Regions from separate parts of the Paenibacillus sp. T2-29 genome, predicted to be linked through region 2. Evidence: predicted binding sites of a transcription regulator. Region 2 holds the regulator's gene; the other holds the start of a gene.
The links. Region 2 encodes LexA, which represses DNA repair genes until DNA is damaged. Its sites were predicted from a motif close to CGAACATATGTTCG; they were not measured.

Region 1: a site for LexA is predicted at 4,442-4,455, ahead of addB (helicase-exonuclease AddAB subunit AddB). Genes of this name have one in related genera too.

What each region holds. Positions count from the first base shown of each region.
Region 1 is NZ_JBREVE010000001.1:826,181-833,101, reverse strand. It holds gene mtaB (tRNA (N(6)-L-threonylcarbamoyladenosine(37)-C(2))-methylthiotransferase MtaB) at 1-1,059, shown strand, start outside; gene ACU1JV_RS04125 (NUDIX hydrolase) at 1,163-1,597, shown strand; gene ACU1JV_RS04120 (Na/Pi cotransporter family protein) at 1,587-2,609, opposite strand; gene ACU1JV_RS04115 (class I SAM-dependent rRNA methyltransferase) at 2,902-4,281, shown strand; gene addB (helicase-exonuclease AddAB subunit AddB) at 4,522-6,921, shown strand, end outside.
Region 2 is NZ_JBREVE010000005.1:89,033-95,953, reverse strand. It holds gene ACU1JV_RS15750 (HAD family hydrolase) at 1-642, opposite strand, end outside; gene ACU1JV_RS15745 (hypothetical protein) at 800-1,309, opposite strand; gene ACU1JV_RS15740 (DUF896 domain-containing protein) at 1,422-1,628, opposite strand; gene ACU1JV_RS15735 (LysM peptidoglycan-binding domain-containing protein) at 1,737-2,105, opposite strand; gene lexA (transcriptional repressor LexA) at 2,297-2,923, shown strand; gene ACU1JV_RS15725 (hypothetical protein) at 3,342-3,506, shown strand; gene ACU1JV_RS15720 (hypothetical protein) at 3,548-3,688, shown strand; gene ACU1JV_RS15715 (DUF2798 domain-containing protein) at 3,782-4,279, opposite strand; gene ACU1JV_RS15710 (PLAT/LH2 domain-containing protein) at 4,521-5,009, shown strand; gene ACU1JV_RS15705 (hypothetical protein) at 5,160-5,636, opposite strand; gene ACU1JV_RS15700 (MarR family winged helix-turn-helix transcriptional regulator) at 6,127-6,582, opposite strand; gene ACU1JV_RS15695 (SDR family NAD(P)-dependent oxidoreductase) at 6,739-6,921, shown strand, end outside.

The sequences.
Region 1 (6,921 bases), on a different contig from region 2:
CTTGTTATTGGTACGCAGGACCGAGATAAGATTATTCCGTTTGTAAAGGAGATCCAAGAGTCGCGTCAACCCGTAAACGCGGTGCGTAATATAATGAAGACCCGTGTGTTTGAGGAAATGGATGTACCTGATTTTGCTCATCATACCCGCGCGTTTCTAAAAATTCAGGATGGCTGCAATAACTTCTGCACCTTCTGTATTATCCCGTGGTCGCGGGGCTTATCCCGCAGCCGTGATGCGGCGAGCATTATCACACAGGCGCGTCAACTGGTGCACGCAGGCTACAAGGAAATCGTACTCACGGGTATCCATACGGGTGGTTATGGCGACGATATGGATAATTATGACCTATCCGATCTGCTGTGGGACCTGGAGAAAGTGGAAGGGCTGGAACGTATTCGTATCAGCTCGATTGAAGCCAGCCAGATTGATGAAAAAATGCTGGACGTGCTGAAACGCTCCAATAAGCTGGTTCGCCATTTCCACATACCGCTTCAAGCAGGGGACGATACCGTGCTGAAACGGATGCGCCGCAAGTACACGACAGAAGAGTTTTATAACAAAATGCTTATGATTCGAAAAGCAATGCCAGATGTAGCGATTACAACAGATATAATTGTCGGCTTCCCTGGAGAAACGGACGAAATGTTCCGCAATGGCTATGAGCTGATGAAAAAAATCGGTTTCTCGGAAATGCACGTGTTCCCGTATTCCAAGCGTACTGGAACGCCTGCGGCGCGTATGGAGGATCAGGTTGACGAGGACGTGAAAAATGCGCGTGTGCGTGAGCTGATTGAACTGTCTGAGCAAATGCAGCTGGCATATGCTGAGAAGTTTGTTGGTCAGGTGCTGGAAGTTATTCCTGAAGTAGCTCCTAAAGGGACAGAAGATAGCGGCATACTCTACGGTTATAGTGACAATTACATTCAACTGGTGTTTGAAGGTAATAAGGATCTGGTTGGTAAGGTGTGCCGCGTGAAGCTGACGAAGGCAGGCGTTAATGAAAGTGAAGGCCAATTGGTCCGCGTATTGGAGAATGGGCTGCAAACAGCTTTGTAAAATAAAAAGAGCCTGAACAGGCAATAGCGATGGCCAACAAGGATTTCGCCTTTCCTTACAGAGAGGACGGAATCCTTGTTGCGCAAGGAAAGGAGTTTACAGGATGGCAGCAAAAAAGGAAATTTCCGCAGGTGGCGTAGTGTTCCGCAAACAGGAGGAGCAACTTGAAATTCAGCTGATTACTGACCGATATGGCAAGATATCTTTGGCTAAAGGCAAAATGGAACCAGGTGAAACAATCGAACAAACAGCTCTACGTGAAATTCGTGAGGAAACAGGGCTGAACGGGCGAATTATTCAGCATGTGGATATGATTGCTTATACGTATCAGCACCCTGAATATGGGGAAGTGGACAAGGAAGTTCATTATTATCTCGTAGAGGCACTGGATGGGAATTTACAGGCACAGATTGAAGAAATCAAAGGCGTCGCATGGCATACGCCCGAAGAAGCTTGGCGTCTTCAGCGCCAGGGTGGATATGACAACAATGATGTCATTCTAAGCAAGGCGCTGTCCTTGTTAGGAATTAACGTTTAGTTCTATGGAGGGACATACGCTCCTCTATACGTGTCCATATAGGTAAATAACAGAGGGGCAAGGCAAGCAGAGAGCTGATGACGTTAAACAGGGTTTGGGCATGCGCTACCTTGGCACCGGGCTCGGTAGATATCCAGTTGGCGACCATATCCAGTCCAGGGATCAACGGCATAAAGAGCAATGCCCCGCCTACGTTCAACAGCACATGGGACCAGGCCACAAATTTTCCAGACACGCTGCCGCCAACAGCGGCAATCAGGGCAGTCACGCAGGTGCCTACATTGGAGCCAATGACGATGGCGATCCCTACATCGACTGGTAAGGCACCCGCAGCAGCCAGGCTGATTGCCATACCGATGACGGCTGCGCTGCTGTGAACCAGTGCGGTCAGGCAGGCTCCAGCAGCGAAGGCCCACCACATGTTGGCTGCAGCATGATCAAGAAACCAGCGGAATAGTCCGGCCTGTTCAATCCAGGGGCCGACGGCTTGCATCACACGGATACCTGCCAGAATCAGCGAAAATCCGGCAAAGACGAGGCTGATAAATTGTACAGCCTGTGGGCGGCTGAGCCCATTAGAGCTGGGTGAAGCTCCGGCAGCTGCATACTGGCGGCCAGCGACCGTTTCTCCCCACAGAACGGCAGTGCCCCAGCAGAGCAGTGAACCGCATAGCAACGGAACAGCCAGCTTGCCGAGCTGGAGGCCCATCAGCTCGGTCGTCAGGCAGGTGCCAATATTGGTGCCGAGAATGATACCGAGCGTGCGGCCGTAGGTCAACAGCCCGGCGTTGACCAGTCCGATCGTCAGCACAGTTACGGCGGTGCTGCTTTGCAGTAGGGCGGTAATGCCTGAGCTGAACAGCATTCCCCGCCAAGGGGAAACCGTAGCCCGGTTCAGCCAGCGGGTAAGGAAGGGGCCAGCCAAATGCCGGAGGGCAGCTTCCATCAGCTTCATTCCGCCTAAAAAAATAAGCAGCCCACCGCACAGTGGGAGTATAACATGTATGAACACGGGCATAGCCCCCCTTTTCTAGGTGAAAATACTTATGTAACAGCCTATGATCTGTCAAGGACAGCCATGACAAGCATGGCTGAGCAGTTTTTCACGGAACGATAATTTTGAAGTATCTTCACAAGCTTTAAAAGCGTGACGTCGATATACAGGTGGGCAGTAGCGAAGCGCGGTTCATTTGAATCTAGAGAAGCGCCAGCGATCGTAAGAACAAATGAACCGCGGAGTTGCGTCCCTTCGAACACCACACTTTTAAGGACTTTAAGTAATCCAAGAATAGGAGTGAAGGATTTTGCCTTCAGTAATATTAGAACGTAGCCGCAAAAAAAGGCTGGAGCAAGCACACCCTTGGGTGTTTAAAAATGAAATAGCTAAAATTGAGGGGGAGCCAGAAGCTGGTGATTTGGTCAACATCCTTAACCATCAAGGACGTTATTTGGCGACAGGTTATTATAATCCTGCTTCGCAAATTACAGTGCGTGTGATGTCCTATGAGCCGCTGGAAGTGATGGACCAAAGTTTCTTTGCTCAACGTTTCCGAAATTGTTTGGAGCATCGCGAGCGCTTTGTAACCGGAGGAAATGCTTATCGCTTGGTGTACGGAGAGGCTGATTTTTTGCCTGGGCTGATTGTAGACCGTTTTGGTGATGTGTTGGTCGTTCAGCTGTTAACGCTTGGCATGGATCGGCGCAGGGAAGAAATCAGAGATGCACTTGTTGAAGTCATGGGGCCAGTTGGTATATATGAGCGTAGTGATGTATCCATCCGCGAGCTGGAAGGGTTGGAACAGACGAAGGGTCCTTTGTACGGCGATTCCCCGCGCCATGTGGTGGTGACGGAAAATGGCTTACAAATCAAGGTCGATATCGAAGAGGGCCAAAAGACTGGTTATTTCTTTGACCAGCGTGAAAATCGCGCGGCTATCGCGACGTTGATGACAGGTTGGGGAGCGCGTAGCGGAATTACGTTACAAGAAGTAGCTGCAACCCCAGGTGATGATGCCACAACGGTCATGAAGCCTGTGAACAAAAGCGGTAAGGTTGTTGAATTCCCATTCTGGGACGGCGCAACTGTATTGGAATGTTTTTCACATACAGGTAGCTTTACGCTCAATGCGTGTAAACATGGTGCGAAAAAAGTAACTTGTCTGGATATTTCTGAACATGCGATTGAAAGTGCTCGGGATAATGTGAAGCTGAACGGTTTTGAGGATCGCGTCGAGTTTGTCGTGGACGATGCTTTTCAATATTTACGTAATCAGGTGAAAGGTGTAGAGGAACGCACCGCGCGAGCAGGGGGCAAAGGGGATACATCCAAGCCGCTGACTGCGGGTGGCGGACGCACCTTTGACGTAGTTATTCTGGATCCGCCAGCTTTTGCCAAAACGAAGAGTGCTGTCAAAGGAGCTACACGTGGGTATAAAGATATCAACCTTCACGGAATGAAGCTTGTCAATGAGGGCGGTTATTTGGTAACGGCGAGTTGTTCGTTCCATATGCGGCCAGAGCTGTTTTTGGACACGATTAAGGAAGCGGCGGCAGATGCCGGCAAAATCCTCCGACTGGTAGATTGGAGAGCGGCAGGAAAAGACCATCCTCAAATTTTAGGTGTGGAGGAAGGTCATTATTTGAAATTTGCCATCTTTGAAGTGCGCAGCCGGACACGGCTGTAGACTTCATACCCTTGTCAAAGTTAATCTATTTTTAGGCGATAAAGATAACTAGGTGAAACAAACTCATTTTTAATATAAATCAGTCCTGTAGAGAAGGCTTGCACCAAGCCATCCTGCGGGACTGTTTATTTTTGAGAAGGACTCAATTGCTACAACATGGCAAACGTACGTTCTTTTCTCCTTTGCCTGATATGCTATACTGTTTAATAGAATGTTTTTGGTTGGAAAGGAGGCCGCATCATGTCGGTCCGCTTATTGATTGGCCGCTCTGGTAGTGGTAAAAGCACGTTAATCCGTAATGAAATGACGTCTATGTTACGCGAGGAGCCGCTAGGTAAACCTATGCTGTTACTTGTGCCCGAGCAATCGTCATTTGCTTCAGAGCATGCGTTGCTTACAGAAGCCGGAAACGGTATTCAGGGGTCGGTGCGCGCCCAGGTAATGGGATTCCATCGTCTTGCCTATTTAGTCATGCAGGAAACAGGGGGTTCAGCCCTGGTGCCTGTAACAGAAGAAGGCAAGAAGATGCTTTTATATAAAATTATTCGTCGTCGCAAGGATGAACTGAGTTTGTTTAAGGATTCGGGAGACCAACTCGGTTTTGTGGATCGGTTGAATACGTTGTTTACAGAGCTAAAGCAGTACGGAAATGATGCTCAGTCTGTACCGGAACAACTGGAGAGAATGCATGCTGCGGGGGAGTCCGCCCCGATATTAAGAGGCAAGCTGAAGGATATCAGTCTAATCTATGAGGATTTTGAACGGGAGCTGACGCTTAAATATATCGATGGTGAAGATACGCTTCGCATGCTAACAGAACAGATTGCACTGTCTTCACTTATACGCGGAGCAGACATTTGGATGGATGGCTACCGAAGGTTTACACCGCATGAATATAAGGTGGTGGAGCAGCTTATGCTGCACGCCTCTTCGCTGACGGTGGCGTTGACCTGTAACCGCAGCTACGAAAGCGGCCAGCTTCCGCATGAGCTGGATTTGTTTCATCCTTCGGCGGCTACCTACGTCAAGCTTAAAGGAATGGCAGACGAGCTGATGATTGAAACGCAGACACAGTTATTACGTCCCGATCCGATGCCGAGATTTAAGGAGCGTCCAGCGTTGGCGTATTTGGAGGCTAATTTCGAACATCGTACAGGGCTGCGGAATCAGGAACAGCGGATGCGGCTACAGCAGCTACGAGAGCAATGGGCAGATACACAACCGGAGGGCATAAAGCTGTATGCTGCGGCAAATCGCCGTGCCGAGTTGGAAGGAGCCGTACGCGAAATGCGCCGCCTGGCCCGTGAAGAGGGCGCGCGTTATCGGGAGATGGCCCTGTTTGTGCGTCATATTGAAGATTATGAGCCATGGGTGGAACCGATATTCAAGCAATATCAGGTTCCAGTATTTTTGGATCAGCGGAGAAGTATACTTCATCATCCCTTAGTGGAATTGATTCGGGCTTCACTGGATATCGTGCAGCGACGCTGGCGATATGAGGATGTATTTCGTGCGGTCAAAACGGACCTTCTATTGCCGCTGGACGGTCGAGTGAGCCGCGAGCAGATGGACCGTCTGGAAAACTATGTGCTGGCCTGTGGAATACAAGGTAGCCGTTGGACAGATGGCCGGGCATGGCAGGCTGTGCCCAGTTTGTCGCTGGAGCTGGAGGAACAGGAACGTAACCGTCAACGGGATGAAACGCTGGATTTGATGGAGTTGTGCCGAGATGTGATTGTGACGCCTTTACATGCGTTTGAGAAGCGTATGGGTAAGGCACGAACGGCGCTTGAGAAGTGTGAAGCCGTATATCTGTTGCTGGAGGATGCAGAAATCGGTCACAAGCTGGGCGCCTTCATTCATCAGGCAGAGGAAGCAGGAAATCCTGAGCAGGCGAAGGAGCACCGTCAGGTATGGGATGCGGTGCTTGAATTGCTGGATCAAATCGTCGAAATGATGGGTGATGAGAGACTAGATACTGCTTTGTTTGCGGGTGTGCTGGAAACGGGATTGGCTGAGTTCCGTATGGGGCTTGTTCCACCGGCTCTGGATCAGGTGCTGGTCGGAAATACGGACCGTACACGTGTATCGGGTATTCAACATGCCTTTGTGCTAGGGATGAACGAAGGAGTAATGCCGGCTGTGTTCCATGAGGATGGTGTGCTGAATGAGCAGGAACGTACGGCATTGAACGAACAAGGCGTAGACCTGGCACCAGATATGACAAGACGTCTGTTGGACGAACGCTTTCTCGCTTATACGGCCCTTACCTCAGCCGGTAAAAGCCTATGGATGAGCTATGCGGTGACTGATGAAGAAGGCAAGCCATTGCTGCCGTCAGAGTTAGTGCGACATGTGCGGCAACTGCTTCCTGGTCTGGATGAACGTCCACTGGCCGGATACCCTTTGCCTGGAGACGCTTGGACGACGCAATGGGAGTATGCTTCCCATCCGTCCGAGGCTTTGCCGCAGCTCATTGCGCAATTACGGCATTGGCGGCGTGGCGGTGATATTTTATCTCCCTGGTGGGAGGTGTATAACTGGTATGTCAGCCAGCAGGGGCGTGAGAAGGACAAGCTGCGTCAGCTGTTGACCTCACTTTTTTACGAAAATCATGCCGAAATGCAGAAGGAAACGAGT
Region 2 (6,921 bases):
ATCTCCTACCATTAAAGCTTGTCCAGGTTCAATTCCTAGAAGGCCCAAAGCATGCTGGAATATAGAAGGATCAGGCTTGCCCCGACCAAAAGAACCTGAAATAACAACATGATCAAAAAAAGGAGCCAATTGAGGAACTCCATCCAGCTTCTCCTGTTGTAGATCAGGGGAACCATTTGTCAGCAATAACAGCTTGTATTGCCCCTTCAATTGTTCCAGAATCTCAAACGTTTCTTCATATACATGTGCACGTGCACGTCTTTCCGAAGCAAATTGGGCAGCTAGCTTTTCCGCCAACTCCTCATTATCTATCCCCAGTTGCTGAAGCCCTCTGCGCCATGATTCCTTACGATAAGCAGGAGCCAACTGTTCCAATTGGCGGAATTCAGGTTGCTCACCTGCTGTAAAATTCGCCCACAGTCCTTCAAACGGATTAATGCCAATCATTTGAGTAAAACTAAAGGTTTCATAGGACTCATACAAAGCGCGCGCTTCCTTGCGTACGGCTTCTTCCAGCGTTTTCGGATCAGCGCCTGTTTCTCGGGAGCCTGTTTGACACGCTGCATCAAATGCCTCTTCTACACTACGTTCATCCCACAGAAGGGTATCATCAAGATCAAACATTATCGCCTGAATCGTCATATGAATTATCCACTCTCTTTCCACTGTATATGTAAGCTTGTCTGTTTGGTCACGAATCAGATCGTTATGTGTGCCCATATTAAGCAAGTGGCCGCACCATGTTATATGAAAAAATAACATCATACGGCCTTACTTACAGAGCTACAGGCTAAATCGGTTATTTTTTATCTACCTGTATCTGATTGGATAGTGCAAACTTTTCAAGACGCTCTGCGATGGCATCCGTATCGTAGCGTCCCAGTGATTTTGTAAAAATAAAATTACCGCCCTTCCCTTTTCTTTCAACGGTAACGTAACCCTTTTCAATTTTGATGGCTTTCATGTCCCCTGCCGTCATCGGCCGTTCTCTGCCACCTTTTAACATATAGAGGGTATCTTTTCCCACTTTTAAATAAGGACGGCGAATGTAGAAGATTACAGCCAGCATCAAGTACAAGCCAAATACCAGCCAGTCCATTCCCCGCATGCCCGTCTTAGTCAAAAAGTAACTCATAAGCATGTACAATACAGCAAGACCAGCCAGCATGATTGGCACAGTAATATTACGGCCACGGAAAATGTCCATTGCTGAACCTGCGCCGTTAATGGTTTGAATGCCTTGTTTCTTGCGCGTTTTATTTAAACGCGCTGTGTTTTTACGTACTTTTCTTTCAAATGATCGGGCCATCTCTCAATTCCCTTCCCAATAAATATTACATTAAAACAACTGCCTTAAAGCTGATCTATATAGATACCAGGAAAGATACCTAAAACAAGGCAAATGATGCAGGCTTTAGACATTAATGCTTCAGCCCGCCATTTCCCTTCGACGTATCATCGTCCACAAATTCAATGGTTTCAAGCTGCTGCCGAAAATTACGGCGAATGTTGCCTAAATAAATTTCCCGAAGGTTGGCGCGCTCTGTGGTTTCCTCTTCTGTCAATCCTTCGGTTTTTGCTTTGCGCGCTAATTCATTAATGCGCTGTACCAAGCTGTCTATATCCAAATTGTGTCCCCTCCATAAAAGCAAAGATATAATACACTTTGACATGTAGAAAAGAGCTTGTCAAGGCTCCCGCAATGCGCTCCTTGACAAGCTCTATAGTCTTATAGATCAGAAGTGTGGAAGCTTAAGCACCTGACCTGCCTGCACTCCCCGATCCTCCAAAGCGTTAATACGCATAATTCCTTCAATATATACCCGTGTATCCATTCGTTCCGGTTTATGATTCACAGCAATCTTCCATAACGTATCTCCAGGTTGTACGGTCAGCTTAATCACCTCTTTATTAGAAACTGAAGGTGCTGCGAAAACCGTAAGTACACCTGCCCCTGCAACCCAAACGATAATTACTAGAATAAGAAGCTTGAGTAAAAGAGTATTGGTAATAACCTGTAACAAACGCACCTTACTCTCTTTTCGGGTCTCCTGTAAATTCTCTAAGTTCATCGGGAAAATACTTTGATAAGTGCTATATTTCATAATTGGCCGCGTCCTCCAAACATTTGTTCTTATGTTTTTTTCACAATATAACACGAACATTTGTTTTGTTCAATAGAAAACAGAACAAAAGTTCGTAAATATTTTTAGGGATTATTTAGAACTTATGTTTGTACGAACGGAGGTTCTATGCTATAATTTTCCCAAACGTTACTAAATGGGGTTGATACGGTATGTCTAAGATTTCGAGCCGCCAGCAGGCCATTCTTGAATTTATCCGCAATGAAGTGCGTCTAAAGGGATACCCCCCTTCTGTGCGCGAAATAGGCGAGGCAGTCGGATTGGCCTCCAGTTCTACGGTTCACGGTCATTTGGATCGTTTGGAGAAAAAAGGACTCATTCGCCGCGATCCTACGAAACCACGGGCTATTGAATTACTTGGTCAAGACGAATCGGATAACAGCAACTTGATTAATTACTCCATTAGTCGTGTTCCCGTCGTCGGCAAAGTAACCGCTGGTCTTCCTATTACGGCGACAGAAAATATTGAAGATTACTTTCCTCTTCCCCAACACTTTGTTGGTGAGGATAAAATATTCATGTTATCTGTTGTAGGCGAAAGCATGATTGAAGCTGGTATTGCTAACGGAGACTATGTAATCGTACGTCAGCAGCAGACCGCTGATAACGGAGACATTGTAGTAGCTATGACAGATGAAGACGAGGCTACAGTTAAAACCTTTTACAAAGAAAAAGATCATATCCGGCTTCAACCTGAAAATCCAGCCTTTGAACCGCTTCGCCTGACACACGTCAGCATATTGGGCAAGGTTGTTGGACTCTTCCGGGACTTCCACTGATTTATCGTGCTTTCTTCCCCGCTATACTACCACGAATATAAAACCGGCCGCCTAGGCGAGCCGGTTTTATATTGTTATTATGTTTACTATGTGTGTCTCACAACTATTCTTTCCTTTTCAGAAACCTATATTGTCTCTACTATTATATCCCCCCCATTATCCGAAATAGTCCCCTCTGATCTTGAACTGTTTACTTTTATTAGCTAAACAAATGGAAATTTGACTCATGTGAACCTACTGTAGCCTTCCCCTATAACGTAAAGTTGGGAAGGCGAACGCAGGCTAGCATGAGTTTTTTTAAAAAACATTTAGGAACATAGGTACTAGCTTCTTTTTGTCTTTAGTAGATTTATGCTGATACATTACTAGCACAATTGACATATGTATATAGCAGACCTAAAGTAAAGGAGTTATGCAGATGATCAGAAATAGAGTTAAAACGTATAAGCATCGCATCGGGAAAAACAGATATCTGGTCGTTAAAGTCTTTCAAGCCGCAGCTGCTAAAACAGGAAGCGGAAATGCACTCGCAACTAACGCATTAAATATCAAAATTTCCAAGCGTAAGCATAAACATCATTAAGATTTAACCGTACCTTCATTTCTTTGAAGGGAGGTGATATTATGAGCAGAAGACACAGCAACCGTGAATTGAGAAGAAGAAGATTAAACATCCGTTCCAACCAAAGAGCCACTGCGCGTGCAAGAGGTAACGCACTGGCTGTCAATCTGTTTAGCGTGAATGATGGACAACGCAGACGTTAATAATTATTTTCAAGCAAAAAGCAGGAAGAATTCTTCCTGCTTTTTTTGTGTTAAATGATCACCAAACTACCAATCCCGCCAGTTATAGCTTCCTCAAACTTGTATCAGCTTTGGTCCTGCTTGCCCGCATTTCTTTATAAATTTTATAAACAAGGCTCGAACAGCTGGACCTATAACCAATAATTGTAATGGATAGGCCACAACAAAGTTCTTTATAAAAATTTCTAAATATGCTTCAAATAATGAATGATCGCTAATAGCATGGCTAAGAATTGAAGTTAATAAACCGTAGAAAGACATAGAACAGGCCATTCCGAACACCATACATGTTGAAATCGTGATAACTAAAAATATTTTTTTGGATTTATCAAAAGGTAGACTCAAAGCAACTTTTTTGGCTATAGGACCCACGATATATAGATCTAATACGAGCGCTATAATAAATCCAATTAGAAATTCAACAGCAATGGTAATCAAGCTAATTTTTCCAATCAATCCGTTAATCAAAAGATTATAGAAGGTCATAATAATGACCATTCCAAAACACATAATAACCCCAAAGTAAAAGCTTTCCTTTTTAGTTGTTGGCATTAAATTCAACCTTTCATTTTTGATGTGATTATTTTAGCTGCAACAAAATTTTCATGTAAGTGAACTTTTTATGAACATATCATTCTGAAATTAATTAAAAATAAGAATATCTGACATATACAGATAAAATCCAACAAACAAAGACAAGTAAAGCAATATTCTTCACAACCAATGAACTATGTACAAACCCATTACACATGTATAACATTAAATACAAATACTAGAAAGGTGGAACATATTAATGAACAAAGTATCTTTGCTAGCATCAGCACTTCTTATCTCATCTGCAGCTTTCGCATCACCTTCTTTTGCAGATCAGGTCACAACTGACACTTATAGCTCATTACAAGACTCTAATAGAAGTATAGAGTCAGTTACACCTTTTGCTAATGTTGAATATGTTGTTACTGTAAATACAGCCAAACTTAAAGATGCTGGAACTGATTCTAATATCTCTATTACTTTGTATGGTTCAAATGGAGATTATGCTACCGCTACACTCAATGGAAGTTTTGAACAAGGAGATTCGGATACAACAAGAATTAGCACCAGCAACCTTGGTGACATCAGAAAAATTACGATCAGGACTGATGGATCTGGACATAAACCAGGTTGGAAAATCGCTAATATAAAAATTACTGGAAACGGGAAAACTTTTTCATTTGCAGGCCCTAACCGTTGGCTTGGTGATGGCGGTTCCCCAGATTCCGAAACACTTTTCCCTTCTTAAGAAAATCACTTTCAACAATTACAATTTCTCTAAAAGACTCTGTCAATATTTGATGGAGTCTTTTTTTTGAAAAATCCCCACTACCTTAGCTGGTCGGGTGGGGATTTCGCTTATTTAGAATATTCACTTACACTACACATTAGGAATTTTCTAATATTTGATTATAGCTGATCCTGCTTTAGCCCACTCTTTGGATTCTAATTGAATCCATCCATATACTGGTGAGTCAGAGTTGATTTTTTGTTTTATCAGTGAAAGGTTTTCATAGTTGCTGGAACTGTAAAGCGACCCTGTTTTTGGCGCAACTTTTACTGTCAGTATATTTTTTATATTTGGTTCTTCATCAGTACTAGTCCAGACTAATCGATTATAATAATTAGCGTTAAATGGATTTTCTAAACCACTAATCGAAAATTTCACTCTTTTCCCGACAATAGATACATCTGTATATGCTGTGTCATCTTTAAAAATTACTAATTGAGATGAAACTAATTCTTGATTAAAAGAGTTTGTATAGGTGTCATGGGTAACACTTGCTACATCTGCCGAAGCTGATAGCGGGGACAAAACTGAAAATAAGAGAGCAATTGTGGAGAAAGTAGTTTTCCTTCCTAATTTCATACTCATTATTTTCATCCTTTCCTTCCTATTTATCTTCATCCATAAACATACGGCTTATTGATTGTCAAAGTAAGGGGAGCTTTGTCTGACATAAAAAATACACATTCGGGTAGATTCCATTGTCCACTTCTACTCTATATTCATACTGCTTACAAAAGAATAAGAGCCGATAATCTTAATTGGCTTCGTTGTAATCTTCCCAACTCTCTTCCGCAGACTGTCCAAGCCGCTCATGATAACATTTTCTTCTTGTTATCTGAAATTAAAATAAGCGTCCCACTGGCTCGTATCTTAAATTGGTTCTGTGCAATACCATTAAGTTAACTGGTAAAACAGTTTAATGAAACAGACAATATATTTGGCTTTTTTTTGCTACATACATTTTTACAGTCATATTGAGCTAACGTTCTCCATTAGCTCAATACATTCTTTGGAAAGTGACGATATTGTTTGCAAGTATTTACATTCGGGACACTTCTTAAGGTTGCGTTCCGTGTCAATTGAGTCCATTAAATTGCCTAAGCATTTGGATGAAATCATGAAGCTCTGTATCTTTCCAGTCCAAAATTCGTTCATAAAAAACGGACTCCTTTTCCTTTAGCGCATCAATTAATTGTTGTTGTCCATGCTCGGTAAGAGATAATACAATTCCCCGTCCATCACTTTGGGAGGCCTCTCTGTTCAAATACCCCAAAGACTGGAGCTGTTTGAGAAGACGACTTACTGAACTTCGATCCATCGCAGTTGATTCTGCTAAAGTGGCGGCATTAGTTGGTCCATAAGAATACAGCCAACGAACAATGTGGAAGGCCGCAGGTTGTAAGGAGGAGTCAAATTTCGCAGCAGCTCTGACATTCAAGGCGTGTGAAGCACTGATAAGTGCGTTAAGCTGCTCGCCCAACTCAATCTCCAATTTTTCCCTTGGTCTATTTTTGACTTCATTATATTTCATCCTCAATCACCTTTCTCTCGATCAAAAACCCATAATAAATCGAATTTGATTGACATATATCAACTAAATTATTATAGTGGACATATGTCAATCAAAGGCGTTAAATCGCCGGATTGGAACTCCAATAAAATTGTAACACATGAAGGAGAAATGACGATGCCTAAAAATGCTACTATTGTCATAACAGGTGCCACCAGTGGTCTTGGACAGCTAGTCGCAATTGAATTGGGAAGACGCGGCTGTTTTGACCTTGTTTTGACTGCCAGGAGTAAGGAACGTGCTGAAGCTACAAGAAAACAGATTGAGGTGTTTAGCCCATCAGCGAAGGTTGACTTTTTT